2 regions of the Arthrobacter sp. GmRoot5-12 genome follow, and region 1 is predicted to be linked to the other one. Evidence: riboswitches for the same ligand, from Rfam matches in the RefSeq annotation. Region 1 holds a riboswitch; the other holds the start of a gene.
What was found. Region 1 has a riboswitch for glycine ahead of gcvP (aminomethyl-transferring glycine dehydrogenase). Riboswitches for the same ligand answer to the same signal wherever they lie in the genome.
Positions count from the first base shown of each region.

Region 2: it holds a riboswitch for glycine, as region 1 does, so the genes downstream of both, gcvP (aminomethyl-transferring glycine dehydrogenase) here and gcvP (aminomethyl-transferring glycine dehydrogenase) in region 1, are expected to answer to the same signal.

Region 1 covers NZ_AP046056.1:1,450,484-1,465,808, forward strand. The annotation lists gene AC6JAM_RS06560 (hypothetical protein) at 1-198, opposite strand, end outside; gene cycA (D-serine/D-alanine/glycine transporter) at 371-1,912, opposite strand; glycine riboswitch at 1,963-2,058, opposite strand; glycine riboswitch at 2,059-2,157, opposite strand; glycine riboswitch at 2,449-2,549, shown strand; gene gcvP (aminomethyl-transferring glycine dehydrogenase) at 2,710-5,583, shown strand; gene gcvT (glycine cleavage system aminomethyltransferase GcvT) at 5,593-6,741, shown strand; gene gcvH (glycine cleavage system protein GcvH) at 6,791-7,174, shown strand; gene glyA (serine hydroxymethyltransferase) at 7,171-8,493, shown strand; gene AC6JAM_RS06590 (L-serine ammonia-lyase) at 8,782-10,221, shown strand; gene lipA (lipoyl synthase) at 10,269-11,282, shown strand; gene AC6JAM_RS06600 (glycoside hydrolase family 65 protein) at 11,308-13,653, opposite strand; gene AC6JAM_RS06605 (HAD family hydrolase) at 13,794-14,531, opposite strand; gene AC6JAM_RS06610 (alpha/beta hydrolase) at 14,750-15,325, opposite strand, start outside.
Region 2 covers NZ_AP046056.1:1,061,686-1,077,010, reverse strand. The annotation lists gene AC6JAM_RS04815 (AMIN-like domain-containing (lipo)protein) at 1-264, shown strand, start outside; gene AC6JAM_RS04810 (APC family permease) at 344-1,900, opposite strand; gene AC6JAM_RS04805 (Dps family protein) at 2,122-2,601, shown strand; gene AC6JAM_RS04800 (MFS transporter) at 2,683-4,242, opposite strand; gene AC6JAM_RS04795 (TetR/AcrR family transcriptional regulator) at 4,328-4,864, shown strand; glycine riboswitch at 4,958-5,055, shown strand; glycine riboswitch at 5,082-5,189, shown strand; gene gcvP (aminomethyl-transferring glycine dehydrogenase) at 5,243-8,101, shown strand; gene gcvT (glycine cleavage system aminomethyltransferase GcvT) at 8,113-9,261, shown strand; gene AC6JAM_RS04780 (L-serine ammonia-lyase) at 9,405-10,844, shown strand; gene AC6JAM_RS04775 (tryptophan-rich sensory protein) at 10,891-11,436, opposite strand; gene AC6JAM_RS04770 (lipid II:glycine glycyltransferase FemX) at 11,558-12,691, shown strand; gene AC6JAM_RS04765 (peptidoglycan bridge formation glycyltransferase FemA/FemB family protein) at 12,824-14,140, shown strand; gene AC6JAM_RS04760 (threonine/serine exporter family protein) at 14,175-15,325, shown strand, end outside.

The DNA of each region.
Region 1 (15,325 bases):
CGCCAGCTGCGCGGCCGTCGCCCGCGGATGCCTCTTCTGGAGCCTGCGGATGTAGCCAACCACCAGGGGCCGCTGGATCTGCACTGCTTTCAGGAGCATGTTGTGGACGCCGGGCTTGGGCTTGCCCTCGGCGTCAAACATTGCGTTGTGGGCGGTTTCCTGTGCGATGCGTACTGCGGGGTTGCTGCGCCGGGCCATGGTCACCTTCATTCAAATCGACCTGCAGCGGCTAGGCTGCCGTGCCTTTCCATCCTATGTGGATAGACACTAAGCATGCTTAACTTCCGGGCCGTGGCTTCGTCCGGCGGGCTGCGGCGGCAGGATGCGGTACCTGCACCTCACCGCCGCCGCTGCAACCCGCCGTCGGACGTTACTTCCCGGCCTGCTGGACCTCGCGCCCCGCCGCCCCGGCGTCCTGGCCGCCGCTGCGCGCGGCAGTGGCCTGGTCTGCCTGAAGCTCGGCACGGAAGACCTCGAAGCGGGCCAGGTGGGCGGGACGGCGCCGCAGAATGGCCCAAGCCACGCCCAGGATGACGAACCAGATGGGGGTTACCAGCAGTGCAACGAGAGTGTCGGGCTGGGTGGTAAGGGCCCAAAGGACGAAGGCGAAGAATGCGTACACCACCCACACGGCGGGAATGCCACCGGGCATCTTGAACTTCGACGCCGCATGCAGGTGCGGCCGGCGGCGCCGGAAGGAGATGTAGCTGGCGAGGATGATCGACCAGACGAAGACGAAGCAGACCGCAGACACGGTGGTCACCATTTCAAAGGCCATGCCAACATCCTGGCCGGCATACATGAGTACGACGCCGGACAGCAGCAGGACGCAGGACAGGAACAGCGCGTTGCTGGGCACCTTCCTCGTGGAGAGCCGGCTGAAGATACCGGGGGCATCGCCTTCCTGGGCCAGGCCGAAGACCATGCGGGACGTGGAGTAGATGCCGGAGTTCGCGGAGGACATCGCCGAAGTCAGGACCACCAGGTTGACCACCGTGGCCGCGGCGCCGAGGCCGGCCAGGGAGAACATCCCGATAAAGGGGCTGTGGCCGGCGGCGAACTGGGTCCACGGGGTGACCGCCATCAGGATGACCAGCGCACCGACATAGAAGAGCAGCACGCGGACGGGGATGGCGTTGATGGCCTTGGGCAGCGTGCGCTCGGGGTTCTTGGCCTCGGCGGCGGTGGTTCCCACCAGTTCGATGCCTACGAAGGCGAAGACTGCGATCTGGAATCCGGCCACGAAGCCCATGAACTCATTGGGGAAGAACCCGCCATGGCTCCACAGGTTGGTGAAGCTTGCGGTGCCCGCGTCGCTCTGGAAACCGGTGAAGATCATGAAGAGTCCCACGATGATCAGGGCTGCGATGGCGACGATCTTGATGAGGGCGAACCAGAACTCGGTCTCGCCGAACGCCTTGACGGTGGCGAGGTTCAGCAGGAGCAGGATGCCCACCGTGGCCAGGCCCGGGATCCAAAGTGGCAGCGCCGGCCAAAGTTCCTTTGAGTACCCTGCAATGGCGATGACGTCCGCGATTCCGGTGATCACCCAGCAGAACCAGTACGTCCAGCCGGTGAAGAATCCGGCCCACGGCCCCAGGAGATCGGCGGCGAAATCACTGAAGGACTTGTAGTTCAGGTTGCTGAGCAGCAGTTCACCCATGGCCCGCATGACGAAGAAAAGCATAAAGCCGATGATCATGTATACGAAGATCACGGATGGGCCGGCCGCGGAGATGGTCTTGCCGGAACCCATGAACAGGCCCGTGCCGATCGCGCCGCCGATGGCGATGAGCTGGATATGCCGGTTGGTGAGCTGCCGCTCCAGGTGGGGAGGCTCGCTGCGGGCTGCCGTGGCAGCGCCTTGGCTGCGGGCTGGTTCGCCGTTGGACGTGGGGGGATGAATCGCCATGAGGAACTCCATCGATAAAGCGGCTTTTGGGTGCCGCAAAAGATTTGGTTCCTCCCCGCTCTGTAGTGGACCTGAGAGTTTCCGCAGCAAAAGCCGCTTGCACCGCCGGTGAGCCAGGGTCATGCCCGGCTGCTTTCCAGAGTTGCCTGTCCGCGGCGGTACGTGGGCCTGAGAGTTTCCTGGGGAGGGTTTGCTCCTACGGCGCCTGCTGGATGTACCCGGCAGGGCTCTCCCGCCGCAGGTCGAAGGCGTATTCAGTTGGAAGCCGCAGGCTTTTTGGGCCACGGCCGGTCATGCAATGGGACAGGCACCGACTGGTGGGCTGCTCCGGATACGCTGAGCCAGCCACCGGCGGCGCCATTCCCGGGGTTCAGTGTGGTGTCCGTCACGATCGAATGTCAAACCCCTCCCGACACAAGCGGGGAAGAACGGCGTCACGTGCCCCTCGAGCCCCGCACGGAAGCCGCCCGATTTGCCACGGACGGGTCTATCCCGGTACCTTGTGAGCCGAATCACCCACATTTGAATAAGCCTTTCGAGCTGTGACGGGAGAGTCCTCCCGGCGAAACACCGGTCAGGCGCCGTAGGAGCAAATCCTCCCCAGGAATCTCTCAGGCCCCCGTACCGTCACGGCGAGGCGACTCTGGAAAGCAATCAGGCTTCTGCCTGGTTCACCGACGGTGCAAGCGGTCCCCTGCCAACAGCAGGCAACGCGGAATCTCTCAGGTCCAATACAGAGCGGGGAGGAACCCATCCCACGCCGTGCCACGTTCGGCCGGCCAGATCTGGAGTTCCTCATGACGATTCATTCGCATCCAACATCGTTTGTTGACCGCCATATCGGCGCGCGCCGCCAGGCCGACATCGACACCATGCTCAAGGCCATCGGCTACGACAGCCTGGATGGCCTGGTTGACGTGGCCGTCCCCGCGCCCATCCGCCAGGAAACTGCGCTCAAGCTGACCGACGCCCTCAGCGAGGTTGAAGTCCTCACGGAACTGCGGAAGCTTGCCGCCAAGAACAAGACGGCAGTCCAGATGATCGGCCAGGGCTACTACGACACCGTGACTCCGCCGGTGATCCGCCGCAACATCCTGGAATCCCCGGCCTGGTACACCGCCTACACGCCCTACCAGCCGGAGATTTCCCAGGGCCGGCTTGAGGCGCTGCTGAACTTCCAGACCATGGTGCAGGACCTGACGGCGCTCCCGGTAGCCAACGCTTCCTTGCTGGACGAGGCAACGGCGGTGGCCGAGGCCGTGCTGCTGATGCGCCGCGCCAACAAGTCCAAGGCAGCGAAGGACGGCAAGACGGTGCTCGACGCCGACTGCCTCCCCCAGACCATCGCCATCGTGCTGGGCCGGGCGGAGGCGCTCGGCTTCGAGGTGGAGGTCGCCGACCTGTCCAAGGGCCTGCCCGACGGCGACATCAACGGCGTCGTGCTGCAGCAGCCCGGGGTCTCCGGCCGCGTGTGGGACCAATCCGCCGTGATCGCCGCTGCCAAGGACCGGGGCGCGCTGGTCACCGTGGCTGCGGACCTGCTGGCCCTGACACTGATCACACCTCCGGGCGAGCAGGGGGCGGACATTGCCGTCGGCTCCACCCAGCGTTTTGGCGTGCCGCTGTTCTTTGGGGGGCCGCACGCCGCCTACATGGCCGTCCAAAAGGGAATGGAACGTACCCTCCCGGGCAGGATCGTGGGCGTCTCCAAGGACAACGCCGGCACGCCTGCCTACCGGTTGGCCCTGCAGACCCGCGAGCAGCACATCCGCCGCGAGAAGGCCACGTCCAACATCTGCACCGCCCAGGCGCTGCTGGCCATCGTGTCCTCCTTCTACGCCGTTTACCACGGCCCCGACGGCCTGAAGGCGATCGCAGAGACCGTCCACCACAAGGCCAGGGTCCTGGCAACAGCACTCACGTCACTGGGCCGCGAACTGGTCACGGACTCCTTCTTCGACACCCTCACCGTCCGCGTTCCGGGCAAGGCCGCCAAGGTGATCACCGCCGCTGAAGCCCGTGGCATCAACCTGCGCTTCATCGATCCGGACACGGTGGGCGTCTCCGTTGATGAGACGACGACGGCGGCAACACTTTCCGCCGTCGCCGTCGCCTTTGGCGCCGGTCCGGTGGGTGACGCCCAGGGATTCGAACTGCCCGACACTATTTTGCGTTCCTCGGCCTACCTGCAGCACCCGGTCTTCAACACGCACCGGTCTGAAACCCAGCTGCTGCGTTACATCCGCAAGCTCTCGGACCGCGACCTGGCGCTGGACCGCACCATGATCCCGCTGGGTTCATGCACCATGAAGCTGAACGCCACGGCCGAGATGGAAGCCATTTCCTGGCCGGAGTTCGCCTCGATCCACCCGTTCGCCCCGGACTCCCAGACCGAAGGCTGGCGCGAACTCATCGCCGGCCTGGAAGCGGACCTGACCACGATCACCGGGTATGACCAGGTGTCCATCCAGCCCAACGCGGGCTCGCAGGGCGAACTCGCCGGGCTGCTCGCGATCCGCGGCTACCACCATTCCCGGGGCGAGCAGCAGCGCAACGTGTGCCTGATCCCGGCCTCGGCGCACGGCACCAACGCCGCCTCCGCCGTGCTCGCGGGCATGAAGGTGGTCGTCGTGGCCACGGCTGCCGACGGCACCATCGACCACGACGACCTGACGGCCAAGATCGAGGCCAACAAGGACGTCCTCTCGGCCATCATGATCACCTACCCCTCCACCCACGGTGTCTACGATGGGGATGTCCGCGAAGTCTGTGACGCTGTGCACGCCGCGGGCGGCCAGGTCTACATCGACGGCGCCAACCTCAACGCCCTGGTAGGGCTGGCCCAGCCGGGCCAGTTCGGCGGGGACGTGTCCCACCTGAACCTGCACAAGACCTTCTGCATCCCGCACGGCGGCGGGGGACCCGGCGTCGGGCCCGTTGCCGCCAAGGCGCACCTGGCACCGTTCATGCCGGGCGACGCGAACAAGGCGGCGCACGAAGCCGGGCACGGTGTGGCGATCTCGGCGTCCCGGTTCGGTTCGGCCGGCGTGCTGCCGATTTCGTGGGCGTACGTGAAGCTGATGGGCGGTGAGGGCCTGACCGAGGCCACCAAGTCCGCGCTGCTGGCGGCCAACTACGTCGCGTCCCGCCTGAACGAATACTTCCCGGTCCTCTACACCGGTGAAGGCGGGCTGGTGGCGCACGAGTGCATCCTGGACCTGCGCGAACTCACGGCGAAGACGGGAGTCACGGCCGAGGACGTGGCCAAGCGGCTGATCGACTTCGGTTTCCACGCCCCCACCCTTTCGTTCCCTGTCGCGGGCACGCTGATGGTGGAGCCCACCGAGTCCGAGGACCTGGCCGAGATCGACCGCTTCATCGAGGCCATGATCACCATTCATGGCGAGATCCAGCAGGTGGCCAGCGGCGACATCACCCTGGAGGCATCCCCGGTGCGCAACGCACCCCACACGGCCGCCGCCGTCGTCAGCTCTGACTGGGACCGCGCCTACCCGCGGGAGCAGGCGGCCTTCCCCGTTGCCTCGCTCCGCCAGGACAAGTATTTCCCGCCCGTCGGCCGGATCGACGGCGCCGCCGGCGACCGGAACCTGGTCTGCTCCTGCCCGCCCCTCGAAGCGTTCGAGGACAGCACAGCCGAATTTGAGAACTGAGGACTTCCAATGACTGAGAACTACACCGCTCTTTTCGAGCAGCACAAGAAGGCCGGGGCCTCGTTCACGGACTTCGGCGGGTGGCAGATGCCGCTCAAGTACGAGTCTGAACTCGCGGAACACCATGCCGTGCGCAGGGCGGCCGGCCTGTTCGACCTCTCCCACATGGGCGAGGTCTGGGTGACCGGCCCCGACGCCGCCGCCTTCCTGGACTACGCCCTTGCCGGCAAACTGTCCGCGGTGGCCGTGGGCAAGGCAAAGTACTCGCTGATCTGCAACGCCGATGGCGGCATCATCGACGACCTCATCACCTACCGCCGGCCATCCCCCGAAGAGGGCGTGGACAGGTACCTGGTGGTGCCCAACGCGGGCAACGCCGCAGTGGTGGCCAAGGAACTGCTGGAACGCGCCGCCGCCTTCGACGTCACTGTGGAGGACGCCTCCGCCAACACCTCGCTGATCGCCGTCCAGGGACCGAATTCCGAAGCGATCCTCCTGACGCTGGTCCCGGCCGAACAGCACGCACTGCTCACCGGGCTCAAGTACTACGCCGCCGTCGAGGTGGGCATCGCCGTCAACGGTACGGTCCAGGACCTGCTCGTGGCCCGGACCGGCTACACCGGCGAGGACGGCTTCGAGATCTACGTTCCCAACCTGGACGCCCCCGCACTGTGGGAGGCCCTGCTCCAGGCCGGCGAAGGCTCCGGCCTGGTTCCAGCCGGACTGGCCGCACGCGACTCGCTCCGCCTCGAAGCCGGGATGCCGCTCTACGGCAACGAACTCTCCCGCCACGTCAACGCCTACGCGGCCGGCCTGGGCCCCGTGGTGTCGCTGGCGAAGGAGAGCGGCTTCGTAGGCAAGGACGCCCTGGCCGCCATCAAGGCCGCAGGAGTCGGTTCAAGCATCGGGCAGAAGCTGGTGGGCCTCAAGGGTGCCGGACGCCGCGCTGCCCGCGCCCATTACCCCGTCCTCAAGGACGGCACCCTGGTGGGCGAAGTAACCTCCGGCCAGCCCTCCCCCACCCTCGGATACCCCATCGCCATGGCCTACGTCGACGTTGAATTTGCTGAAGTCGGGACCGTCCTGGACATCGACCTCCGCGGCAAGCCCGAGCGCTTCGAAGTCGTCCCCCTCCCCTTTTACAAGCGCCAGAAGTAAATCGATTTCGCCCAACCACCACAGGTTTTGAAGAGAAGGAAAGTAGACAATGAGCAAAGTTGTTTCTGAACTGAAGTACTCCGCCGAGCACGAGTGGGTTGCTGTTGACGGATCCGGCCCCGCGGGGATCGGGATTTCCGCCGTTGCTGCCGACGCCCTGGGCGACATCGTGTACGTGGACCTCCCCGAGGTCGGCTCCACCGTGACGGCCGGCGAGACCTGCGGCGAGGTGGAATCCACCAAATCCGTCTCCGACCTCTACGCCCCCGTGACCGGTGAGGTCACCGAGATCAACGACGGCGTGGTCACGGACCCCGCCCTGATCAACAGCGATCCCTACGGTGCGGGCTGGCTCTTCAAGGTGGCCGTTACCGAGGAAGGCCCGCTCATGTCGGCAGAGGAATACGCAGCAGCAAACGGCGGCGAGCTGTGAGCGCCCCGGCAGAAGTGGGCGCCTTCGAGCAGGTGGCCTCCCCAAGCCTGAACGCCGACCTGTCCATCCTGGACCCTGAGGTTGCCGCGAAGATTGACGACGAGCTTGGCCGCCAGCGCGACGGCCTGGAGATGATCGCGTCCGAGAACCACACGGCCGCTGCGGTCATGCAGGCCCAGGGCTCGGTCCTGACCAACAAGTACGCCGAAGGCTACCCCGGCAAGCGCTACTACGGCGGCTGCGAGCACGTGGACGTCATCGAGCAACTCGCCATCGACCGGGTCAAGGACCTCTTCGGCGCCGGGTTCGCCAACGTCCAACCACACTCCGGTGCACAGGCCAACGCCTCCGTCATGCACGCCCTGATCAAGCCCGGCGACACCATCATGGGCCTCAACCTGGCGCACGGCGGCCACCTGACCCACGGCATGCGGATCAACTTCTCCGGCAGGCTCTACAACGTGGTCCCGTACCAGGTCCGCGAGGACACCCACTCCATCGACATGGCAGAGGTGGAACGGCTGGCCCAGGAGCACAAGCCTCAGCTGATCGTGGCCGGCTGGTCCGCTTACGCCCGCCAGCTGGACTTCGCGGAATTCCGCCGGATCGCCGACTCCGTGGGGGCCTACCTGATGGTGGATATGGCGCACTTCGCCGGACTGGTGGCGGCCGGGCTGCACCCGTCGCCGGTGCCGCACGCCCACGTCACCACGTCCACCACGCACAAGACCCTGGCCGGTCCGCGCGGCGGCATCATCCTGACCAACGACGCCGACATCGCCAAGAAGATCAACTCGGCTGTGTTTCCCGGTCAGCAGGGTGGCCCGCTGGAACACGTGATCGCCGGCAAGGCCGTGGCGTTCAAGATCGCGGCGTCCGAAGAGTTCCGCGAGCGGCAGGAGCGAGTCCTTGCCGGTGCCCGCCTCCTGGCGGAACGCCTGGTCCAGCCGGACGTCACCGCCAAGGGCATCAGCGTGATCTCGGGCGGCACCGACGTGCACCTGGTCCTGGTCGACCTGCGCAACTGCGACCTCGACGGGCAGCAGGCCGAAGACCGGCTCGCCGCCATTGACATCACCGTCAACCGCAACGCCGTTCCCTTCGACCCCCGCCCGCCCATGGTCACCTCAGGCCTGCGCATCGGCACGCCCGCACTGGCCACCCGCGGGTTCGGCGAGGACGCCTTCCGCGAGGTTGCGGACATCATCGCCCAAGCTTTGATCGCCGACGCCGACGCCGACCTCTCCGGTCTGCGTCACCGCGTCGAGGTCCTGGCTTCGGCGCACCCGCTCTACCCGGGCGTGGCACCCCTGTCCTAAGGGATCGTGATCGCTAACGGGCCCGGCGGACCGGACATTTTCACGCCTGCTGCTCCTTCGTCGCTTTGACGCAGGCTTTCGAAAAGTCCGGCTCCGCCGGCCCCTCGTGGGCATGTCGCCTTGGTGACAGACCCTCGGAGTGGGCGGGGCATCCGGCAGCGTGCGTCTAAGGGAGCGTCACGTCCGCTTAGCGGGCGTCTTCGCGACCGAGCATGCAGAGGATGTCCTGCCCGCTCCACCCCAGCCCGGCCACACCAACCGAACCACAGTTTCAGTAAGGATTTAGTTATGGCAGTCGGAGTCTTTGACCTGTTTTCGATCGGGATTGGGCCTTCGTCTTCGCATACTGTGGGGCCGATGCGGGCTGCTGCGGTGTTCGCTGAGGAGCTCAAGGGCCTGGGTGTCCTGGGTGATGTGGCGGGGTTGCGGGTTGATTTGTATGGGTCGTTGGCGGCGACGGGTCATGGGCATGGGACGATGACCGCCGTTTTGTTGGGGTTGGAGGGGTTCCATCCGGAGTTGATCCTGCCCGCCGAGGTGGAGGAGCGGCTGGCGTCGATCGCGGAGACCGGGGTCCTGAACCTGGCCGGTGCTGTGGCCTTGCCGTACGGGGTGAAGGACATGGTGCTGCGGCCGTTGACGGTGTTGCCGCGGCACACGAACGGGATGACGTTCACGGTCACTGATGCGGCCGGGGAGGTGCTGCATGCGGCGACGTTTTTCTCGGTGGGTGGCGGGTTCATCGTCCGGGAGGGCGAGGAGGACGCGGCGCAGCAGGAACTGGACGCGTCCAAACAGGAACTGCCGCTGCCGTTCCGGACCGCGGCGGAGCTGCTGGGGCACTGCGCGGTGACCGGGCTGGGCATCGCCGACGTGATGCTCGTGAACGAAAAAGTCTCCCGGGACGAGGAGCAGATCCGGGCGGGGCTGCTGCAGATCTGGTCGGTGATGGAGGGCTGCGTGGCCGCCTCGTTGAGGCGGGAAGGGGTGCTGCCGGGCGGGTTGAAGGTCCGCCGCCGCGCCCCTGACTGGTACGACCGGTTGAAGAAGGAATCCGCGGGCGCCCCGGTCGAGGAGACGGATGCGGCGTGGGACGCGGGCCCGTTCGATGCCAGGTATTGGCAGGAGTGGGTTAATTTGGTGGCGTTGGCGGTGAATGAGGAGAACGCCTCCGGCGGGCGGGTGGTCACCGCCCCGACGAACGGGGCGGCCGGGATCATCCCCGCGGTGCTGTTCTACGCCCTGCATTTCGCCCCGGGCATGGACAAGGCCACCCAGGAGGACCGGGACGCTGTGGTGGTGCGGTTCCTGCTGGCCGCGGGCGCGGTGGGGGTGCTGTACAAGGAACAGGCCTCGATCTCCGGGGCCGAAGTCGGCTGCCAGGGCGAGGTGGGGTCGGCGTCCTCGATGGCGGCCGCGGGCCTGGCCGAGGTCATGGGCGGGACCCCGGCGCAGGTGGAGAACGCCGCGGAAATCGCGATGGAACACAACCTGGGCCTGACCTGCGACCCGATCGGCGGGCTGGTCCAGGTCCCCTGCATCGAACGGAACGCGATCGCGGCCGCGAAAGCGATCAACGCCGCGAAAATGGCGCTCTGGGGCGACGGCACCCACCGCGTGTCCCTGGACGAAGTCATCATCACCATGCGCGAAACCGGCAAGGACATGTCCTCCAAATACAAAGAAACCGCCATGGGCGGCCTCGCCGTCAACGTCGTCGAATGCTGACCGGCAACAACCTGCCGCGAATCCCCAAGCAAGCAAAGGAAACAACCATGACATTGGCACCTGAAGGCCGGAAGATGCTGCGGATTGAGCAGCGCAACGCTGCGGTCCCGGTGGAACGCAAACCGGAGTGGATCAAGGCCAAGGTCCAGATGGGCCCGGAATTCGTCCAACTCAAGAACCTGGTGAAAAAGGAAGGCCTGCACACCGTCTGCGAAGAGGCCGGCTGCCCCAACATCTTCGAATGCTGGGAAGACAAGGAAGCCACCTTCCTGATCGGCGGCTCCGAATGCACCCGCCGCTGCGACTTCTGCCAGATCGACACCGGCAAACCCTCACCCCTGGACCGGTTCGAACCCACCAAGGTGGCCCGCTCCGTCCAATCCATGCAGCTGCGCTACGCCACCGTCACCGGCGTCGCCCGCGACGACCTGGAAGACGAAGGCGTCTGGCTCTACGCCGAAACCGTCCGCAAAATCCACGAACTGAACCCCGGCACCGGCGTGGAACTGCTCATCCCGGACTTCTCCGGCAAACCCGAGCACATCAAGGCCATCTGCGACTCCGCCCCCGAGGTCTTCGCGCACAACGTCGAAACCGTGCCCCGGATCTTCAAGCGGATCCGCCCCGCGTTCCGCTACGACCGCTCCCTGGACGTCATCACCCAAGGCCGGAACCTGGGCATGGTCACCAAGTCCAACCTCATCCTGGGCATGGGCGAAACCCGCGAAGAAATCAGCGAAGCACTCCGCGACCTCCACGCCGCCGGCTGCGACCTGATCACCATCACCCAGTACCTGCGCCCCAGCGAGCGGCACCTGCCCGTGGACCGCTGGGTCAAACCCCAGGAATTCGTGGACCTCCAGCACGAAGCCCAGGAAATCGGCTTCCTCGGCGTCATGTCCGGCCCCCTGGTCCGCTCCTCCTACCGCGCCGGCCGGCTCTGGGCCACCGCCATGCGCAAAAAAGGCCGCGACATCCCCGCCGAACTCGCCCACATCGCCGACGGCATCCAGGACTCCGGCACCACCCGCCAGGAAGCCGCCACCCTCCTGGCAGGCTAAGGAGCCCCTGCACGCACCCGTGAACCTAGCTTCTGCCGCGCACCACGGGAATGCTCGCCGTCGGTGGTCCGCTCGGGAAGACCGTGGGCTCCGGCTCCGGGATGCGCTCCAGGTGCACCTGCACGGGCTGGCCCGTGACCATCAACCGCTGGCCGCGGACGTCCACCTCCAGGGGTTCGCCCTCCTGGACCGTGAGCGTAATGGCGTCGGCAGAAAGCCGGACCAGCAGCAGGCGGCCGCGGATCTTCAGGTGGAAGGCAAGCCCTTCCCACTGTCCGGGCAGGCGCGGATCGAAAAACGGGACCGGGCCCTGGTCGCGCAGTCCGGCGAAACCGCACACCAGGGAACTCCATACGCCGCCTGTGGACGCGATATGCACGCCGTCGATGGTGTTGCCGTGGGTGTCGTCGAGGTCGATGAACACGGCGTTGGTGAAGTGGTCCAGGGCCTCCTTGAAGTAGCCCACCTCGGCGGCCATGATGCCCTGGACGCAGGCGGACAGGGTGGAGTCGCCCGTAGTGATGGGATCGTAGAAGTCGAAGGCGCGCTGCTTTTCCTCCGCCGTGAAATCCTGCCACTGCAGGAACATGGCAAGCACCGTGTCGGCCTGCTTGAGGACCTGGTGGCGGTAAATCACCAGCGGGTGGAAGTGCAGGAGCAGCGGATACTTGGACCGCGGCGTGGTCCAGTCCCAGGCCTCCAGGGTCATGAAGTCATTGTCCTGGGAGTGCACCTGCATCCGCTCGTCGAACGGAAGCTGCATCCGGCTGGCCGCGGCTTCCCACATCTGGCGCTCTTCGTTGGTGATTTCGGCATGCTCAAGCGCGGCGGCGGCACGCAGGTTGAAGCGGGCCATCACGTTTGTGTACAGGTTGTCGTTCACCACGGCCGTGTACTCATCAGGGCCGGTGACGCCGTGGATATGGAAGAGGCCGTCCTTGCCGAAGAAGCCCAGGGAGATCCACATCCGGGCGGTCTCGATCAGCAGCTCGGCACCCATTCCTTCCCGGAAGGCGGCGTCGCCGGTGGCCCAGAGGTACCTGTTGGTGGCAAAGGCGATGGCGGCCGCGATGTGGAACTGCGCGGTGCCGGCGGCGTAATAGGCGCTGGCCTCGAGCCCGTTGATAGTGCGCCACGGGAAGAGGGCGCCGTCAACGCTCAGCTCCTTGGCGCGGATCTTGGCTTCGGGCAGCATGCCGTGGCGGAACTCCAAAACCTGCCGGGCGCCGTCGGGATTGGTGTAGGTGAGGTACGGCAACAGGTACACTTCCTGGTCCCAGAAGTAGTGCCCCTCGTAACCCGAGCCCGTCACGCCCTTGGCAGGGATGCCGGCAACATCGGCGCGCGCGGTGGCCTGCGCCAGCTGGAACAGGTTCCACCGGATAGCCTGCTGCAGGCCGGGCCCGCCGCCCTCAACCACAATGTCCGATGTGGCCCAGTAGCCGCGGAAATGGGCTTCGCTCTCGGCAAAGATGTCATTCACCGGGCGCAGCGCCTCTTCGGCCACTGCAGCTGCGTCGACGTCAGGGTCCTGCACCGTGCGGCCGGCGGCGTAGCTGACGCTCTTTTCCAGCCGGAACGGCTCGGCGGCATCCACTGCCAGGACGTACCGGACGCTGCTGTCATCCTGGTCCACCAGAGTCTCGAACGGCTGGTGCCCGGGGGACGTCCAATGGTCAACCGCGATCCCCACGCGCTGCTTTGATTCGGAGGCCTCCCAGGACAGGCGCAGGGAGCCATCGCCGCCGTCGAGCCGCACGGGCAAAAGCACGCGCCCGGCGTGGCGGCCCGCGCGGCGCGGATCATGCACGGAGTGGTCTTCCACCGGCTGGTCCTGCCGGTTGATGACGGAGGAGGTGACGTCCAGGGAGACCTGGCGGTCCGTGGCAACGTCAAGCGAAATACCAAGGCTGCCGCGGGAGGCGAAGCCAACGGCCCGCCGTTCCGTGGTGGTCACCACGGCGCCGGACCGGCATTGCCAGGTGATGCGGCATTCGTAGATGCCGGTGCAGAAGTCGATGCTGCGCCGGTAGTCGACGACCTCGGATTCGGCCAGGCTCAGGCTTTCCCCGTCCACCACCACGGTGAAGTTGTTGGCGTCCGGGATGTAGAGGATGCGCTGCCCCGTCCGGGCGAACCCAAACGCATTCTCGGCGTGCTTGATGTCCCAGATTTCGTGCAGCCCGTTGATGAAGCTGCCCGGGAGTTCGGCGTCGGCCGCAGCCCAATGGGCACCCCGGATGCCCAGGTGCCCGTTGCCCAGGGCAAACAGGGTCTCAAGCGTTCCCGCGTTTTCGGATTCATGGCGCGTTTCAACGAGCTGCCAGGGGGTGTCGGGGAACCGTTCGCGGTCCGCAGTGATCAGTGCCATGGTCGGGGTCCTTTTGGCGATGCCGTGCGGGCGGGCGGGCCGGCACGGAGTATTCGGGGGAATGCGGTATTCGAATTGGTGCTGCCGGGGAAGCAGCAGGGGTTGCCCGGGGGAAGGCAACGGGGTTTCTGGCGGCGGGTTTAGGGAAGAAGTTCCTGGAGGTCGTTGACCACCAGGGTGGCTCCGGCATCGAGCAGCGTCTGCCGCCCTGCGCCCCGGTCCACGCCAATGACCGAGTGGAACGATCCCGCGTGTCCGGCCTGCACGCCGGACACGGCGTCTTCCACCACCACGCACCCGGAGCTGGCCAGGTCCAGCAGCTTGGCTGCGTATTCGTAGGTGGCCGGGCTTGGCTTTCCGGGGAGGCCACGCTCTGCGGCCACCACCCCGTCCACTACGACGGCGAAATGGTGGCTGAGTCCGGCGGCCTTCAGGACGGCGGGGGCATTGCGGGAGGAGGAGACGACGGCGACCTTGAGTCCGCGCTCAAGCGCAGCCTGGAGGAAGCGCACCGAGCCTTCGAACGGTTCGACGCCGGCGCTCACGATGTCGTTGAAGATCGCGTTCTTCCGGTTGCCCAGGCCCTGGACCGTGTCATTGGAAGGGTCGTCATCCAGCGGGCCTTCCGGCAGCGTGAGTCCCCGGGACGCCAGGAAGTCGCGCACTCCGTCAAAGCGGGGCTTGCCGTCGATATGGTCGAAGTAGTCGCTTTCGCTGTAACCGGAGACCCCCGGCTGCGAGGCCAGGTATCCGTCGAACAGTTCCTGCCAGGCACGCTCATGCACAGTGGCCGTGGGCGTCAGCACCCCGTCCAGGTCAAACAGGATTGCTGCCGCGCCGGTCCAGGCGGCGGTATCAGCTGCAGTTTGTTGTGTCATCAGCAGTGCGGTGTCCTCTCGGGTTGCGGACTACCGGCCCTGCCGGGACAGCCTGAAGGAAGGTGCTGCCGGCGCATTTGCGCACAGCATCGCTTCCTTGCCCGCCCACTGCAGGACCGATCATGGCCGTAGACGAGTGTAAGCGCTTGCAAATTTGACTTGCAAATGTTTTTTTAGCCGTTCACACAACTGCCCACGGCCATGCAGCAGCATAGGGGTCAGCGCAGCACGTAATGGCGCAGGAAGGCGCTGACGTCCACCATTTCCGCCTTGGACATGGCGTGCCCCATCCCCGGGTAGGTGCGGGCAGTCAACAGCGTGTTCTTTTCGAGCCATTCGGCGGTGTAGGCAACGGCGTCTTCGTTAATCACCAGGTCCGCCTTGTCCCGGCCCCAGAAGAACGGCGGCTTGGCCTCGAACGAATCCATCACGGAGAGGAGCTCGTTGTTGAGTACGAAGCCGGACAGCCCCACGACGGCCTTATAGTCTTCGGGATGCAGCCGCAGGAGGGTGCTGGCCATGGCCATGCCCTGGGAGTACCCCATGAGGCTGACGCTGCTGTGCCGGTCCTTGACGGAACTGATCCAGGCGTGCACCGCGTTGGCGGCCGAGATGACGTCCGCAAAGTCGTTGGCCAGGAAGTAGTCGAGCAGGAACCAGCCCCAGTGGTCGCCGATGGGCATGGGGGCCCGCAGTGCCGCGAAGGTGAACTCCTGCGGCAGGTACTCGAACAGGCGCACCATCCGCGACTCGTCCGTCCCGTATCCATGCATCATCACCAGTAAGGGAGTGCC
Region 2 (15,325 bases), 390 kb from region 1:
CGGGGCGGCGCGCGCCTGCATATCAGCATCAAGGCGCCGTCCTACGACCAGAACGGCAACCCCACCTACAACCCGGCGGACAAGGCTGAACTCAGCAACGTGGCCGGCTACCAGACGTTCCGCCAGGTGGTTTCGGCCGGAAGCTTCGAGGGGTACACAAGTCTCGGTCTGGGCGTCCGGGCCCGCCTGCCGTTCCGGGTCTTCACCCTGGCCGGTCCCGGTCCGGGCTCGCGCCTGGTGATCGACGTGGCGCACTACTGGTGAAAACGAAAAAGGTGCCGTGCCCCTGATGGGGGCACGGCACCTTTTTCGTTTAGGCAGCGTTGTGGCGGCCTTCAGCGATCTATTCCGGCACTACCAGCGCGGGGGTGTCCCGCTTGAGGGTTTCGCCGCGGAAGAAGCCGGGGTGCGTGCGGGACATGACCAGCATGACGACGGCGCCCAGGGCCAGGATGCCGATGCCCAGGATGAACACCAGGCCCACGCCGAAGACCTCGGAACCACTGCCGAACTCCGGCGCCAGGCTGTCCACGGCGGTCTGGACGAACACCACGAACAGGCCCACGCCGCCCACCACCGGGCATACCAGCCGCAGCAGGAAGTGGCGGGTGCTGTTGAACAGGCTGTGGCGGAAGTACCAGGTGCAGGCCAGCGCGGTGAGGCCGTAGTAGAAGCAGATCATCAGACCCAGGGCCAGGATGGTGTCATTCAGGACGTTTTCGCTGACCACGTGCATCACCGCGTAGAACCCGGCGGACAGGATGCCGGCGGCGATGGTGGCGTAGCCCGGCGTCGCGAACTTCCTGCTGATCCGGCTGAACGGTTCAGGCAGGGCGCCGTAGTGCGCCATTGCCAGCAGGCTTCGGGACGGCGACATGAACGTGGACTGGAGGGAGGCCGCGGAACTGGACAGCACGGCGAGGGACATCAGGATGGCGAAGGGGCCCATGATGGGGGAGGCCAGGGCCGTGAAGATGTTCTCTTGGTTGTCGGCGTTGTTCAGGCCGTTGCCGGTGTCCCCGACGCCGGCGAACATCATGGTGGCGATGCTGACCAGGAGGTAGATGGCCAGGACGATGACGGCGGTCAGGGTGCCGGCCAGTCCGGCCGTCTTCTGGCCGTTCGCTGTTTCCTCGTTGACCGTGAGGCACACATCCCAGCCCCAGTACACGAAGATCGACAGCGAGATGCCGGCGGCAATCTGGCCGAACGTCTCGATCTTCGTGACGTCGAACCAGTCCCAGCTGAACGGGATGGCCGTTTCGGACGTGGACCAGTTGGCGAAGGCCATGGCGACGAACAGGCCCAGGACCAGAAGCTGGAAGCCCACCAGGCCGTACTGCACCACCTTGGTGGTGTGCAGCCCGCGGTAGCTGACCCAAACAGCCAGCGCCACGAACACGAAGCAGGTCAGGACGTTCAACGCTTTGTTGCCGGCCAGGTCTGCCAGTTCCGGTGAGCCGGTGAGCTGGGACAGGAAGAGGTAGAAGAAGTCGACGGCGACGCCGGCCAGGTTGGACAGCACGATGATGTTGGCGGCCAGCAGGCCCCAGCCGCCCATCCAGCCGACCCAGGGGCCGAAGGCTTTGGTCACCCAGGTGAAGGTTGTGCCGCTGTCCGGGGAGTCGGCGTTGAGCTCCCGGTAGGCGAGCGAGACCAGGATCATGGGGATGAACCCGATCAGGAAGATGACTGGCAACTGGAGTCCGGCTTCATTGACGGTGGGTCCGAGTGCGCTGGTGAGGGTGTAGGCGGGGGCGATCGTTGAAATGCCCAGGACGACGACGGCGAGGAGCCCGAGCTGCCCGCCCTTGAGGCCTTTGGCGCTGACGCCGTCCGCGGACGGGGCGTGGGCGTGCGGACCGGGTTTGGCCGTACTGGTGCGGATTGTCTCTGTCATGGCACCACTTTCTGGAAGGCTGTGAGACGGAGGTCACTATATGAATGGCGTTCATTTAGTATGGGGGTGCCGGACCTGTGATGCAAGACGCAATATGAATCACATTCGTTTATGACTTCCTTTCCAAATTAGTAAGCTCACTGAGAAATTGCCGAAAGCCCTGCCGCCGCTAGGTGCTCGGCTGGTAGCGTCGGCCGTATTGGACCACTTGAGGAGGACGCATGAAAGCTTCACCGACACTGACCAACAATCTGCAGGCTGTCCTGGCCGACCTGATCGAACTGCACGTCCAGGGCAAGCAGGCGCACTGGAACATCGTGGGCACCAACTTCCGCGACCTGCACCTGCAGCTTGATGAGATCGTCGACGCTGCCCGCCAGTTCGCCGACGACACAGCCGAACGAATGCGCGCCCTGCATGCACTCCCGGACGGCCGCAGCTCCACCGTTGCCGAAACCACCAGCCTGGCCCAGTTCCCTGAGGGGCTGATCAGCACTACGGATGCCATCGAGCGGATCGTTGCCGCCATGGAAGCCGCCGTGGGCACCATGCGCAAAGTCCATGACGAGGTGGACGAGGAGGATCCCACCTCCGCGGACCTCCTGCACGAGTTCATTGCCCGGCTGGAGCAGTTTGCCTGGATGGTGCAGGCTGAAAACATGAAGCCGACCGCCAAGGTCACAGCCGCCGACTCCAAGTAGCCGGCAGTCACCCGCCTGGACCCTTTGGGCGCCTGGTATCGGAATTGATCCGGTACCAGGCGCCCTTTTTGTTTCGCTTGGTCAGGCCGCTTTCGGCACCTTCCGCAGCACGACGGCGGCGAGGACTGCCGCCGTCGCCATCAGTACCAGCCCAATTGCCGCAGTGATGTGCACGCCGGAATCAAACGCTGACGCCGCAGCGTCCCGGACGGTGTCCGATAGGGAAGCGGGCAGCAGGTTTGCTGCTTCCACTGCGCCGGCAAGTGTTTCCCTCGCGCTGTGCAGGGAGGAGCCGGGCAGCATGCCGTCAAGGCCTGCGGGCAGCCGCAGGTTCTGCTGGTAGGACGCCGTCAGGATGGAGCCCAGTACCGCCGTGCCCAGCAGCGACCCCACCTCGTAGCCGGTCTCGGAGATTGCCGCGGCAGCGCCTGACTTCTCCGGCGGCGCGGACCCGAGGATGAGGTCGTTGGAGATGGTTTCGGCCGTACCCACGCCCAGTGCAAGGACCAGCAGGGCTGCCAGCAGCAGCGAGGGGCCGCCGTCGTGATTCCCGAATGCCACCATGGTGTAGCCGGTGGCACTGAACGCCAACCCCGCAGCCACCACGTATCCCGGGCGGATCTTGCGGACCAGCGGCACCACCACCAGGCCGGCCACCACCGTGGCGGCCAGTGCCGGGATCATGGCAACGCCGGCTGCGGACGGCGTCATTCCCTCGAGGAGTTGGAGGTGCTGGGCGAGGAACAGGATGAAGCCGTTGAAGGAGAACAAGGCAAGGATGTTGGCGCTGATGGCCATGCTGAACACCCTGTTCCGGAACAGGGACATGTCCAGCAGGGGGTGCGCCAGCCGCTGCTGCCGCTGCACGAACACCGCCCCCATGGCCAGGCCGAAGGCGATGGCGCCCAGACCTGCCGCCCCTGGACCTTCGGTGGCAACTGCCTTGATCCCGTAGACAACGGGCACCATGACCAGCATGGAGAGCAGGATGCTGGGGATGTCCACCTTGCCGGGTGCCGGATCCTTCGATTCCGGGATGAGGGCCGGTCCAAACGCCAGCAGGGGGAGCATGAGGGGGACCGCCACCAGGAAGACGGCACCCCACCAGAAGTGCTCCACCAGCCAGCCGCCGAAGATCGGACCCAGGGCCGCGCCGCCGGAGAATCCGGCGGCCCAGATGGCGACGGCCAGCCTGCGGCGATTGGGCTCGGGGAAAATGTTGCGGATCAGCGACAAGGTGGACGGCATCAGCATGGCGCCGAAGAATCCCAGGGCGGCGCGGCCGGCGATGAGCCATTCCGGCGCGGGCGCAAAAGCCGTCGCAACGGACAGCGCGGCAAAGCCGATGCTGCCAAGGATGAGCAGCCTCCGCCGCCCAATCCGGTCGCCGAGGCTTCCCATTGATACCAGCAGCCCGGCCAGCACCAGGGGGTAGGCGTCAACGATCCACAGCAGCTGCACGCCCGTGGGTTCCAGGGCCCGGGCGATGGCCGGCAGCGCGAACGTCAGTGCGGTGTTGTCCACCGCCACCAGCAGCACGGGAAACATCAGGAGCCCCAGCGCCAGCCAGTCGCGCCACGGAGGACGCACGGAAGTGCTGCTTGCCTGCCCGGTTGCCGAACTCTCGATGGAAGTGGTCATGAGATAACTATACCGTCCGGACGGTATAGTTTAAAAATGCGATGGTTTTCCTCATTCCTGCACGGGGGAGGGCATGATGGAGGGCATGCCCCGAAAGCCTGTTGCCCGTGACGCGGTCCTTGACGCCTTCGAGTCCCTGCTGATTGAAGTGGGTGAGCGGGCGGCCACCCTCGATGCCGTGGCTCGCAAGGCCGGCGTATCCAAAGGCGGCCTCCTCTACCACTTTCCCAACAAGGAAGCCCTGATTGCCGTGTTGCTTGACCGCCTGGAGGGCCTGGCGAGCGAGGATGCCGATGCCATGGCGTCGGCAGCTGAAGGCGCCGCGGCCTACTTCATCCGTTCCTCGGTCTGGGCGGATACCCCTTTGGACCGTGCCATCGTGGCCGCCACCCGGCTTGCAGAGGTGGCCCACGAGGAGACGCGGCGCCGCTTCGCGGCCATCCAGCAGCGCTGGCTGGACGAAATTGCTGCGGATGTGGGACCTGGGCTGGCCAAGGCAGTCCTCTATATGGGGGACGGCCTGTACTTCAACGCCATGCTGTCCGTGGCCCCTGCGCCGGCTGGGGGAGCGGCCGCTGACGTGGAGGAACTCCTGGCCGCGCTGGAACGGCTCCGCAGGTAGCTCCGTCATTTGCCGGGAGGGGTTGCCGCGTAGGACAATAGAAAGTTGTGAGGGCTGTCACCGGCCTTCATGATCCAACAAATGAATAGCCTTTGATCTGCGGCGGGAGAGTTCTGCCGGAAGTACAGGCAGGCGCCGTAGGAGCAAATCCTCCCCAGGAATCTCGCAGGCCCCCGTACCGCCGCGGCGAGGCACCTCTGGAAAGCAGCAGGCAGTCTTATTCTCTTTTGGAGAGGTAGGGACTGTTGTGCTCACCGACGGTGCAAGCGGGTCCTGCCCAGGCAGGGAACGCGGAAACTCTCAGGTCCAATACAGAGCGGGGAGGAACCCGAATAGCTGTGGCGTACCCTTCGCCGCCTGAGTAAATGGAGTTCCTTCGTGTCGGTTACCCCAGCCTCCACCACTTTCGTAGACCGCCATATCGGCGCGCGCCGCCAGGCCGACGTCGACACCATGCTCAAAGCCGTAGGCTACGACTCGGTCGATTCCCTTGTGGACACCGCGGTTCCCAAGGTCATCCGCCAGGACACCGCCCTTCGCCTGCAGGACGCCCTCAGTGAGGTTGAAGTCCTCACGGAACTGCGGAAGCTTGCCGCCAAGAACAAGACGGCGGTGCAGCTGATCGGCCAGGGCTACTACGACACCGTGACTCCACCGGTGATCCGCCGCAACATCCTGGAATCCCCGGCCTGGTACACCGCCTACACGCCCTACCAGCCGGAGATTTCCCAGGGCCGGCTTGAGGCGCTGCTGAACTTCCAGACCATGGTGCAGGACCTTGTGGGCCTGCCCATCGCCAACGCTTCGCTGCTGGATGAAGCAACGGCCGTGGCCGAGGCCGTGCTGCTGATGCGCCGCGCCAACAAGACCAAGCCCGCGGCAGACGGCAAGACCGTCCTGGACATCGACGTGCTGCCGCAGACCATCGCCATCGTGCTGGGGCGTGCGGAGGCGCTCGGCTTCGAGGTGGAGGTCGCCGACCTGTCCAAGGGCCTGCCCGAGGGCGACATCAACGGGATCGTGCTGCAGCAGCCCGGCGCTTCCGGCCGCGTGTGGGACCAGTCCGCGGTGATCTCTGCAGCGAAGGACCGGGGCGCGCTGGTCACGGTCGCTGCGGACCTGCTGGCCCTGACACTGATCACACCTCCGGGCGAGCAGGGCGCGGACATTGCCGTCGGCTCAGCCCAGCGTTTTGGCGTGCCGCTGTTCTTCGGCGGCCCCCATGCCGCCTACATGGCTGTCCGCAAAGGCCTGGAGCGTTCCTTGCCTGGCCGCCTGGTTGGGGTGTCAAAGGACGACGCCGGCACGCCTGCCTACCGGTTGGCCCTGCAGACCCGCGAGCAGCACATCCGCCGCGAGAAGGCCACGTCCAACATCTGCACCGCCCAGGCGCTGCTGGCCATCGTTGCGTCCATGTACGCCGTTTACCACGGCCCCGACGGACTGAAGGCGATTGCCCAAACGGCGCACCGCCACGCCCGTAGCCTGGCGGCCTCGCTTGCGGCCGCCGGCGTCGAGGTGCTGCACACGAGCTTCTTCGACACCCTTACGGTCCGGGTCCCCGGACGGGCTGCTGGCATCATCGCCGACGCCGAGGCGCGGGGCATCAACCTGCGCAGCGTCGACGCCGACACCGTAGGCATCGCCCTCGATGAAACCACGACGGCGGCCATCGTCGCCCAGGTTGCCGACGTCTTTGGCGCCACGGTTGCCGAGGTCCAGGGCGAGGGCCAGGGCTTTGGGCTGGAGGCCGCCGTCGAGCGTTCCTCCGACTACCTGCAGCACCCGGTCTTCAACACGCACCGGTCTGAAACCCAGCTGCTGCGTTACATCCGCAAGCTCTCGGACCGCGACCTGGCGCTGGACCGCACCATGATCCCGCTGGGTTCATGCACGATGAAGCTGAACGCCACGGCCGAGATGGAAGCCATTTCCTGGCCGGAGTTCGCCTCGATCCACCCGTTCGCCCCGGACTCCCAGACCGAAGGCTGGCGCGAACTCATCGCCGGCCTGGAAGCGGACCTGACCACGATCACCGGGTATGACCAGGTGTCCATCCAGCCCAACGCGGGCTCGCAGGGCGAGCTCGCCGGGTTGCTCGCGATCCGCGGCTACCACCATTCCCGGGGCGAGCAGCAGCGCAACGTGTGCCTGATCCCGGCCTCGGCGCACGGCACCAACGCCGCCTCCGCCGTGCTCGCGGGCATGAAGGTGGTCGTCGTGGCCACGGCTGCCGACGGCACCATCGACCACGACGACCTGACGGCCAAGATCGAGGCCAACAAGGACGTCCTCTCGGCCATCATGATCACCTACCCCTCCACCCACGGTGTCTACGATGGGGATGTCCGCGAAGTCTGTGACGCTGTGCACGCCGCGGGCGGCCAGGTCTACATCGACGGCGCCAACCTCAACGCCCTGGTAGGGCTGGCCCAGCCGGGCCAGTTCGGCGGGGACGTGTCCCACCTGAACCTGCACAAGACCTTCTGCATCCCGCACGGCGGCGGGGGACCCGGCGTCGGGCCCGTTGCCGCCAAGGCGCACCTGGCACCGTTCATGCCGGGCGACGCGAACAAGGCGGCGCACGAAGCCGGGCACGGTGTGGCGATCTCGGCGTCCCGGTTCGGTTCGGCCGGTGTGCTGCCGATTTCGTGGGCGTACGTGAAGCTGATGGGCGGTGAGGGCCTGACCGAGGCCACCAAGTCCGCGCTGCTGGCGGCCAACTACGTCGCGTCCCGCCTGAACGAATACTTCCCGGTCCTGTACACCGGTGAAGGCGGGCTGGTGGCGCACGAGTGCATCCTGGACCTGCGCGAACTCACGGCGAAGACGGGAGTCACGGCCGAGGACGTGGCCAAGCGGCTGATCGACTTCGGTTTCCACGCCCCCACCCTTTCGTTCCCTGTCGCGGGCACGCTGATGGTGGAGCCCACCGAGTCCGAGGACCTGGCCGAGATCGACCGCTTCATCGAGGCCATGATCAGCATCCGCAAGGAAATCGACCAGGTGGCCAACGGCGACTTTGCTGTAGCGGATTCACCCCTGCGCCGCGCACCCCACACGGCGGCCGCCGTCGTCAGCTCTGACTGGGACCGCGCCTACCCGCGGGAGCAGGCGGCGTTCCCTGCCCACCACAAGCAGGACAAGTACTTCCCGCCCGTGGGACGCATCGACGGCGCCGCCGGGGACCGGAACCTGATCTGCTCCTGCCCGCCGCTGGAAGACTTCGAAAACTAAGGACCGGCGCCATGACCGAGAAATACACCGCTCTTTTCGACGAGCACAAGAAGCTTGGAGCTTCCTTCACGGACTTCGGCGGGTGGCAGATGCCGCTGAAGTACAGCTCGGAGCTTGCTGAACACCATGCCGTGCGCAGGGCCGCCGGCCTGTTCGACCTCTCCCACATGGGCGAGGTCTGGGTGACCGGCCCCGGCGCCGCCGCGTTCCTGGACTACGCCCTGGTGGGAAAGATCTCCGCCATGGCCGTGGGCAAGGCAAAGTACTCGCTGATCTGCAATGAGGACGGCGGCATCGTCGACGACCTCATCACGTACCGACGCCCTGCCGCGCAGGATGGTACCGACGTCTTCCTGGTGGTGCCCAACGCGGGCAATGCCGCCGTGGTAGCCGCTGCCCTGCAGGAACGGGCCGCCGGGTTCGATGTTGTAGTGGAGGATGCCTCAGCCCGCACGTCGCTGATCGCCGTCCAGGGCCCCAAGGCCCAGGAACTCCTGCTGCGCCTGGTCCCGGCCGCGCAGCACGCACTGGTCACCGAGCTGAAGTACTACGCCGCCGTCAGCGTGCCGCTCCTGGTAGGCGGCGCCGGAAAGGAACTCCTGCTTGCGCGCACCGGGTACACGGGTGAGGACGGGTTCGAAATCTTCGTGGGCAACGACGATGCCCCCGCGCTGTGGCAGTCACTGATCGCCGTCGCCGACGACAGGGAACTGACCCCGGCAGGCCTCGCCTCCCGTGACTCCCTGCGCCTCGAAGCGGGAATGCCCCTGTACGGCAACGAACTGTCGCTGCAGGGCGACCCGTTCGCCGCCGGCCTCGGCCCCGTCGTCGCGCTCTCCAAGGAAGGCGACTTCGTCGGCAAAGCCGCCCTGGCCGCCAAAAAGGAAGCCGGAGCCGGCAGCACCTCCGGCCGCCGCCTCGTGGGGCTCAAAGGCCAGGGCCGCCGCGCCGGACGCGCGCACTACCCCGTCCTCAAGGACGGCGCCACGGTTGGCGAAGTCACCTCCGGCCAGCCGTCGCCCACCCTTGGCTACCCCATCGCCATGGCCTACGTCGACGTCGAATACTCGGCACCCGGCACCGCCCTCGACGTGGACCTCCGTGGCAAGGCGGAGCCATTCGAAGTCGTCGACCTCCCGTTCTACAAACGCCAAAAGTAAGCCCTGTACCGCACCGTGGCCGGGCTTCGGGTCCGGCTCTGCCGGCCCCTGGTGCGCATGGACCGGTGTGTCGAGGCTGACAGGACGTACAGGAAGTGGGTTGAGCGGCAACCGAACCAGATTTAGTTAGGAAATACCCCGTTATGGCTGTTGGTGTCTTTGACCTGTTTTCGATCGGGATTGGGCCTTCGTCTTCGCATACTGTGGGGCCGATGCGGGCTGCTGCGGTGTTCGCTGAGGAGCTCAAGGGCCTGGGTGTCCTGGGTGATGTGGCGGGGTTGCGGGTTGATTTGTATGGGTCGTTGGCGGCGACGGGTCATGGGCATGGGACGATGACCGCCGTTTTGTTGGGGTTGGAGGGGTTCCATCCGGAGTTGATCCTGCCCGCCGAGGTGGAGGAGCGGCTGGCCTCGATCGCGGAGACCGGGGTGCTGAACCTGGCCGGTGCTGTGGCCTTGCCGTACGGGGTGAAGGACATGGTGCTGCGGCCGTTGACGGTGTTGCCGCGGCACACGAACGGGATGACGTTCACGGTCACTGATGCGGCCGGGGAGGTGCTGCATGCGGCGACGTTTTTCTCGGTGGGTGGCGGGTTCATCGTCCGGGAGGGCGAGGAGGACGCGGCGCAGCAGGAACTGGACGCGTCCAAACAGGAACTGCCGCTGCCGTTCCGGACCGCGGCGGAGCTGCTGGGGCACTGCGCGGCGACCGGGTTGGGCATCGCCGATGTGATGCTCGTGAACGAAAAAGTCTCCCGGGACGAGGAGCAGATCCGGGCGGGGCTGCTGCAGATCTGGTCGGTGATGGAGGGCTGCGTGGCCGCCTCGTTGAGGCGGGCGGGGGTGCTGCCGGGCGGGTTGAAGGTCCGCCGCCGCGCCCCTGACTGGTACGACCGGTTGAAGAAGGAATCCGCGGGCGGCCCGGTCGAGGAGACGGATGCGGCGTGGGACGCGGGCCCGTTCGATGCCAGGTATTGGCAGGAGTGGGTTAATTTGGTGGCGTTGGCGGTGAATGAGGAGAACGCCTCCGGCGGGCGGGTGGTCACCGCCCCGACGAACGGGGCGGCCGGGATCATCCCCGCGGTGCTGTTCTACGCCCTGCATTTCGCCCCGGGCATGGACAAGGCCACCCAGGAGGACCGGGACGCTGTGGTGGTGCGGTTCCTGCTGGCCGCGGGCGCGGTGGGGGTGCTGTACAAGGAACAGGCCTCGATCTCCGGGGCCGAGGTCGGCTGCCAGGGCGAGGTGGGGTCGGCGTCCTCGATGGCGGCCGCGGGCCTGGCCGAGGTCATGGGCGGGACCCCGGCGCAGGTGGAGAACGCCGCGGAAATCGCGATGGAACACAACCTGGGCCTGACCTGTGACCCGATCGGCGGGCTGGTCCAGGTCCCCTGCATCGAACGGAACGCGATCGCGGCCGCGAAAGCGATCAACGCCGCGAAAATGGCGCTCTGGGGCGACGGCACCCACCGCGTGTCCCTGGACGAAGTCATCATCACCATGCGCGAAACCGGCAAGGACATGTCCTCCAAATACAAAGAAACCGCCATGGGCGGCCTCGCCGTCAGCGTCGTCGAATGCTGATCCCCACCTGGCAACGCGACGCCACAGGCCACGCGGAGACCATCGCTTAGTTATGCGCCGCGGCCCACCAGTTCAGGCTGGCCGCAAACACCAGCCATGACACGTAGGGCAGCAGGAGCAGCCCGGCCGTGCGGCTAATGGGACCAAAATACGCAACGGTTACTGCGACGGCGGCGATCAGGGCAAGGATGATGGCCAGCCCCAGCCACAGGGCCGGCGTGCCAAGGGCGGGGTAAAGGGCGAAAAACGCGGGGGTCCAGGCAAGATTGAGGACCAGCTGGACGGCGTAGGCGGCCATTGCCGGGCGTGTCCTGCTGGTCCGCCGGCGCCAGACCAGCCACGCTGCGACAGCCATTGCCGCATAGAGGACGGTCCAGACGGGACCAAACACGCCGTTGGGCGGGGACCAGGGCGCCTTGTCTGCGGTGGCGTACCAGCCGGAGACATTGGCCGCCGAGGCCAGGCCGCCCAGCGCCGCCACCAACAGTGACGCCACCAGGAATCCGATAAGCGCGGCCACCTGCACCCCGGCGCTGTATGGCTGTCCGTCGCTCCCCGTGCGGGCTGTAGTCTCTTCCCCATCCGGCCTCATGCCTACACCCTTGTTGACCGCCAACAGCGGCGTCAAGCGGGCATCCTGAACCCGGATGCCGCCCGTGCACCGCCGGTCGGCGAAAAGCCGGAAGCACATCAGGCTTTAGACTTGAGGCTGCATGTCCGCACGCACCCAGAACTACCGAAACCGCGCACAGACCCGATTGGACAAGGCCCCCTTGCGACAATTCACCGCACGTTTTGCCACCGCCGAGGAAATTGAAAACTGGGACAAGCACGTCACGGCCAATCCGAACGGCGGCAATATGCTGCAGTCCGCCGCCTATGCATCGGTCAAGAACGGAAGCGGCTGGAAAGTCCGGTTCCTGGTGCTGGAAAGCCCCGGAAACTCCAGCTACAACCTGGTGCTGGAGAAGAGCTTCCCCGTCCTGGGACGGTTGTGGTACCTGATCAAGGGCCCCGACCTGGCCGATGCAGCGGACCTCGGCCCCGTCCTTGAATCCGTTGCCGCGTTTGTCCGCGGCAGGAAGCTGAATGTCTTCACCATCAAAGTGGAACCGGACATTATCGACTCCGACGAGGTGCAGAAGGAACTGCGCGCGGCCAACCTGGTGAAAGCGCCCAATATCCAGTCCAACGACTCCACCGCCCTGCTGGATATCTCCGGCTCCGAAGAGACAGTATTCAAAGCCATCTCCTCGCGCGCCCGCAATGCCATCCGGCGTGCCGAACGCGAAGGCTGCCAGGTGGTCCGGCAGGAACCCGGACCTGAAACCTACCGCGCCCTGTACGACCTGATGGTCAACACCGTCAGCGCCAAGGGATCCATGCCCCTGCGCAGCTACGATTACTACGCACAGTTCTGGGATGAGTTCAGCAACCGCGGCCAGGGCAACTTCTTCTTCACCTACGAGGACGGAAAGCCCAGCGTGGGCGCATTCGTCATCAACTACGGTGCCAAGGCAACCTACAAGGACGGCGGTTCCACCCAGAACCGCAAACAGTACGGTGACTCGCACCTGGTCCAGTGGGCGGCCATCCGCCGGATGCAGGAACTCGGCTGCACCGAGTACGACTTCTGCGGCACGCCTCCAGCTGCGCGCATCAAGGACAAGACCCACAACCTTTACGGAATGGGCATGTTCAAGACCAGCTTCACCAAGACAGTGACCGACTTCGTGGGCTGCCACGACTACGTCCTGTCCCCGCTGCGGCACCGGCTTTGGGTCAAAGGCGGCGAAAAGATCTTCCGCCGGATTGAAACCGCACGGACCGGCCAGCAGTTCTACTGACCTGCAGCCGCCAGACCCGCAAAGCTCCCGCGACCCCCGCCGGGCCAGCACGCCCGCGTGCCGGCCGCCCCGAACACCGCCCGCCCATCGCGCGCCCACCAGGCCGCGAAGAGTCCAGAAGAAGGTCACCCCTTGAATCCAGTTTCCGCCGCTACCGGGCTTGAATACGCCAACCTCAGCGACGCCGACTTTGAGGCCTTCGCCCTGAAGCACCCGCAGAACAGCTTCCTACAGTCCATTGATTTTGCCCGTTTCCAGCGAGCACGCGGCCAGCAGGTGGAACTCTTCGGGGTCCGGCGCAACGGGGAACTCGTGGCGGCAGGAAAGCTCAACTACACCACAAACCGCCTCGGCTACACCGTCTGTGAATGCGCCAAGGGCCCCCTTATGGACTACACGGACCGGAACCTGGTGGGCGCCGTCGTCGAGCTTCTCCGCAAGCACGCGGCAGGCCGCAAAGCCGCTGAACTGCGGATCTCGCCGAACGTCAGGTACATCGCCCGGGACGCCGACGGCGCCGAGCACCCCGACGTCGAGGACAACCGGCCCCTGGTGGCCGACCTGGAACGGCTGGGGTTCGAGCACCAGGGCCTGGACATGAACTTCGTCAACGTCAACTGGATGTTCATCAAGAACCTGGTGGGCATCCAGGACGCCGAAGAACTGATCATGAGCACCAGCTACCGGACGCGCAAAGCCATCCGCAAAGCGGAAAAGAACGGCGTCTTCCTGGAACAGGCCACCCTGGACACCCTGGACGACTTCTACGGGGCCCTGAGCCGGGCCGGTGACGAAAAAGGATTCGTCTACCGCGAACGCGCCTACTACGAACACCTGCTCCGGACTACCACCCCGGAATTCACCAAGCTGATGATGGCGAAGATCGACATCCCGGCCTACCGGAAATCCATCACTGAGCGCCTGGCAACGGAGTCAGCCACCGCAGCAGATCTCCGCCGTGAGGTGGAGGAGACCGGCAGCAAAAAGAAGGCCAACCGGCTCAAAGTGGTACAGGACCTGGTGGACAGCTACGAGCGGAGCCTGAAGGACATCGAAAGGTTCCCCGACTCCGTGGGGACGGCCACCGTGGCAGCCATCCACTTCGTTTGCTACGGCGATGAGGTGGTGTGCGTCATCGGCGGCACCGTCCAGGACTACATCTACTTCAACGGCGCAACCTCCCTGTACTGGGGAATGATGCTGCATGCCCTCGAGAAGGGATACCCGCGGTACAACTTCTACGGCACCTTCGGCATCTCGGGCCAGGACGAGGAAGGCCACGGCGGCTACGAATTCAAGAAGGGCTTTGGCGGCGAAGTGGTCCAGTTGGTGGGAGACTTCGTCGTGCCGGTGCGGCCCGCCGTCTTCCATGCCAACAGGCTCGCCAGGTCCGCTGCGGCCGCCGCCCGCACGCTGCTGGGCAAGTTGCCGCTGAAGCGTGCAGCCTGACCGTCCATAAACCGCGTACAGGGAGGAAGCGGGCATGACCGAACGGCACGAACGGCCAGGGCACAGGCCAAAGACTGACGGCCTGCCCAAGACTGAACCGCTGACCCCTGCGCAGCTTCGGCAGGACGCTGCCGCCAAGAGGATGCTGCGCCGCCTGGTGCAGGGCGAGAATCCACCAACCGCCCCGTTGAGCATCGTGGACCGGCTGGCGGGGAGTCCCTACGCCAACCCCACCATCCAGGTGGGTGGCGTGGACACCTCCGCCCGGAAGACCCTGGATTTCGCCCTGCACCTGGCCGAGACCATGTTCCGGTATGGCGCCGGCGCCCTGGAAGTGGAAACCAGCATCATTGCCGTCACCGCGGCCCTGGGGCTGAAAAACATCGAGGTGGACATCACCAACCAGTCCGTGGGTATCAACTACGCACCCAAGGACCAGACGCCGATCGCCCTGCTGCGCGTGGTGCGCTCCTGGACCAACAACTATGCGGGCCTGGCCAAGGTGCACCAACTGGTCACGGACATCGTGGCCGGCGGCGTGGGCCGGGATGAGGCGATCCGCCGGCTGAACGAGGCCATCACCAGCCCGAAACCCTATCCGCGCTGGATGGTCACGGCCGCCTTCGGCATCTTCGCCGCCGTGTTCGTTGGCGTGCTGGGCGGCGGTCCGGTGTCCTCGGCAGTTGCGTTCGTGGCCAATATCGGCATCAGCCTGCTGGCCCGGCAGCTGGGACGCTGGCGCGTACCGGACTTCTTCATCACCGCCAGCTGCTCTTTCGTGGTCACCATGCTGGCGCTGCTGCTCTGGCAGTTCGGGCTCACCGCATCGCCGTCCATCGTGGTGGTGGGCGGCATCCTGCTGCTCCTTCCCACCGGGCGCCTGGTGTCCTCCGTGCAGGATGCCATCAACGGCTTCCCGGTGACGGCGGCCGGACGGTTCCTGTCCACGCTGCTGACGTTCGGCGCCATCGTGGCAGGGATCGCTGTTGCCTTCGTGGTGGGGGAGCTGACCGGGCTGCAGCGCATCGACGTTACCCAGACCTTCCCGCCCGCCTACGATCTGTGGGTCCTCATCATCTTCGTAGCCGCCGCCGTGATGGCCATCGGCATTACGGAACAGACCACCTGGAAGCTCCTGCTGCCAACCGCAGCCGTAGGCGTGGCGGGCTACCTGGTGCTGCTGGG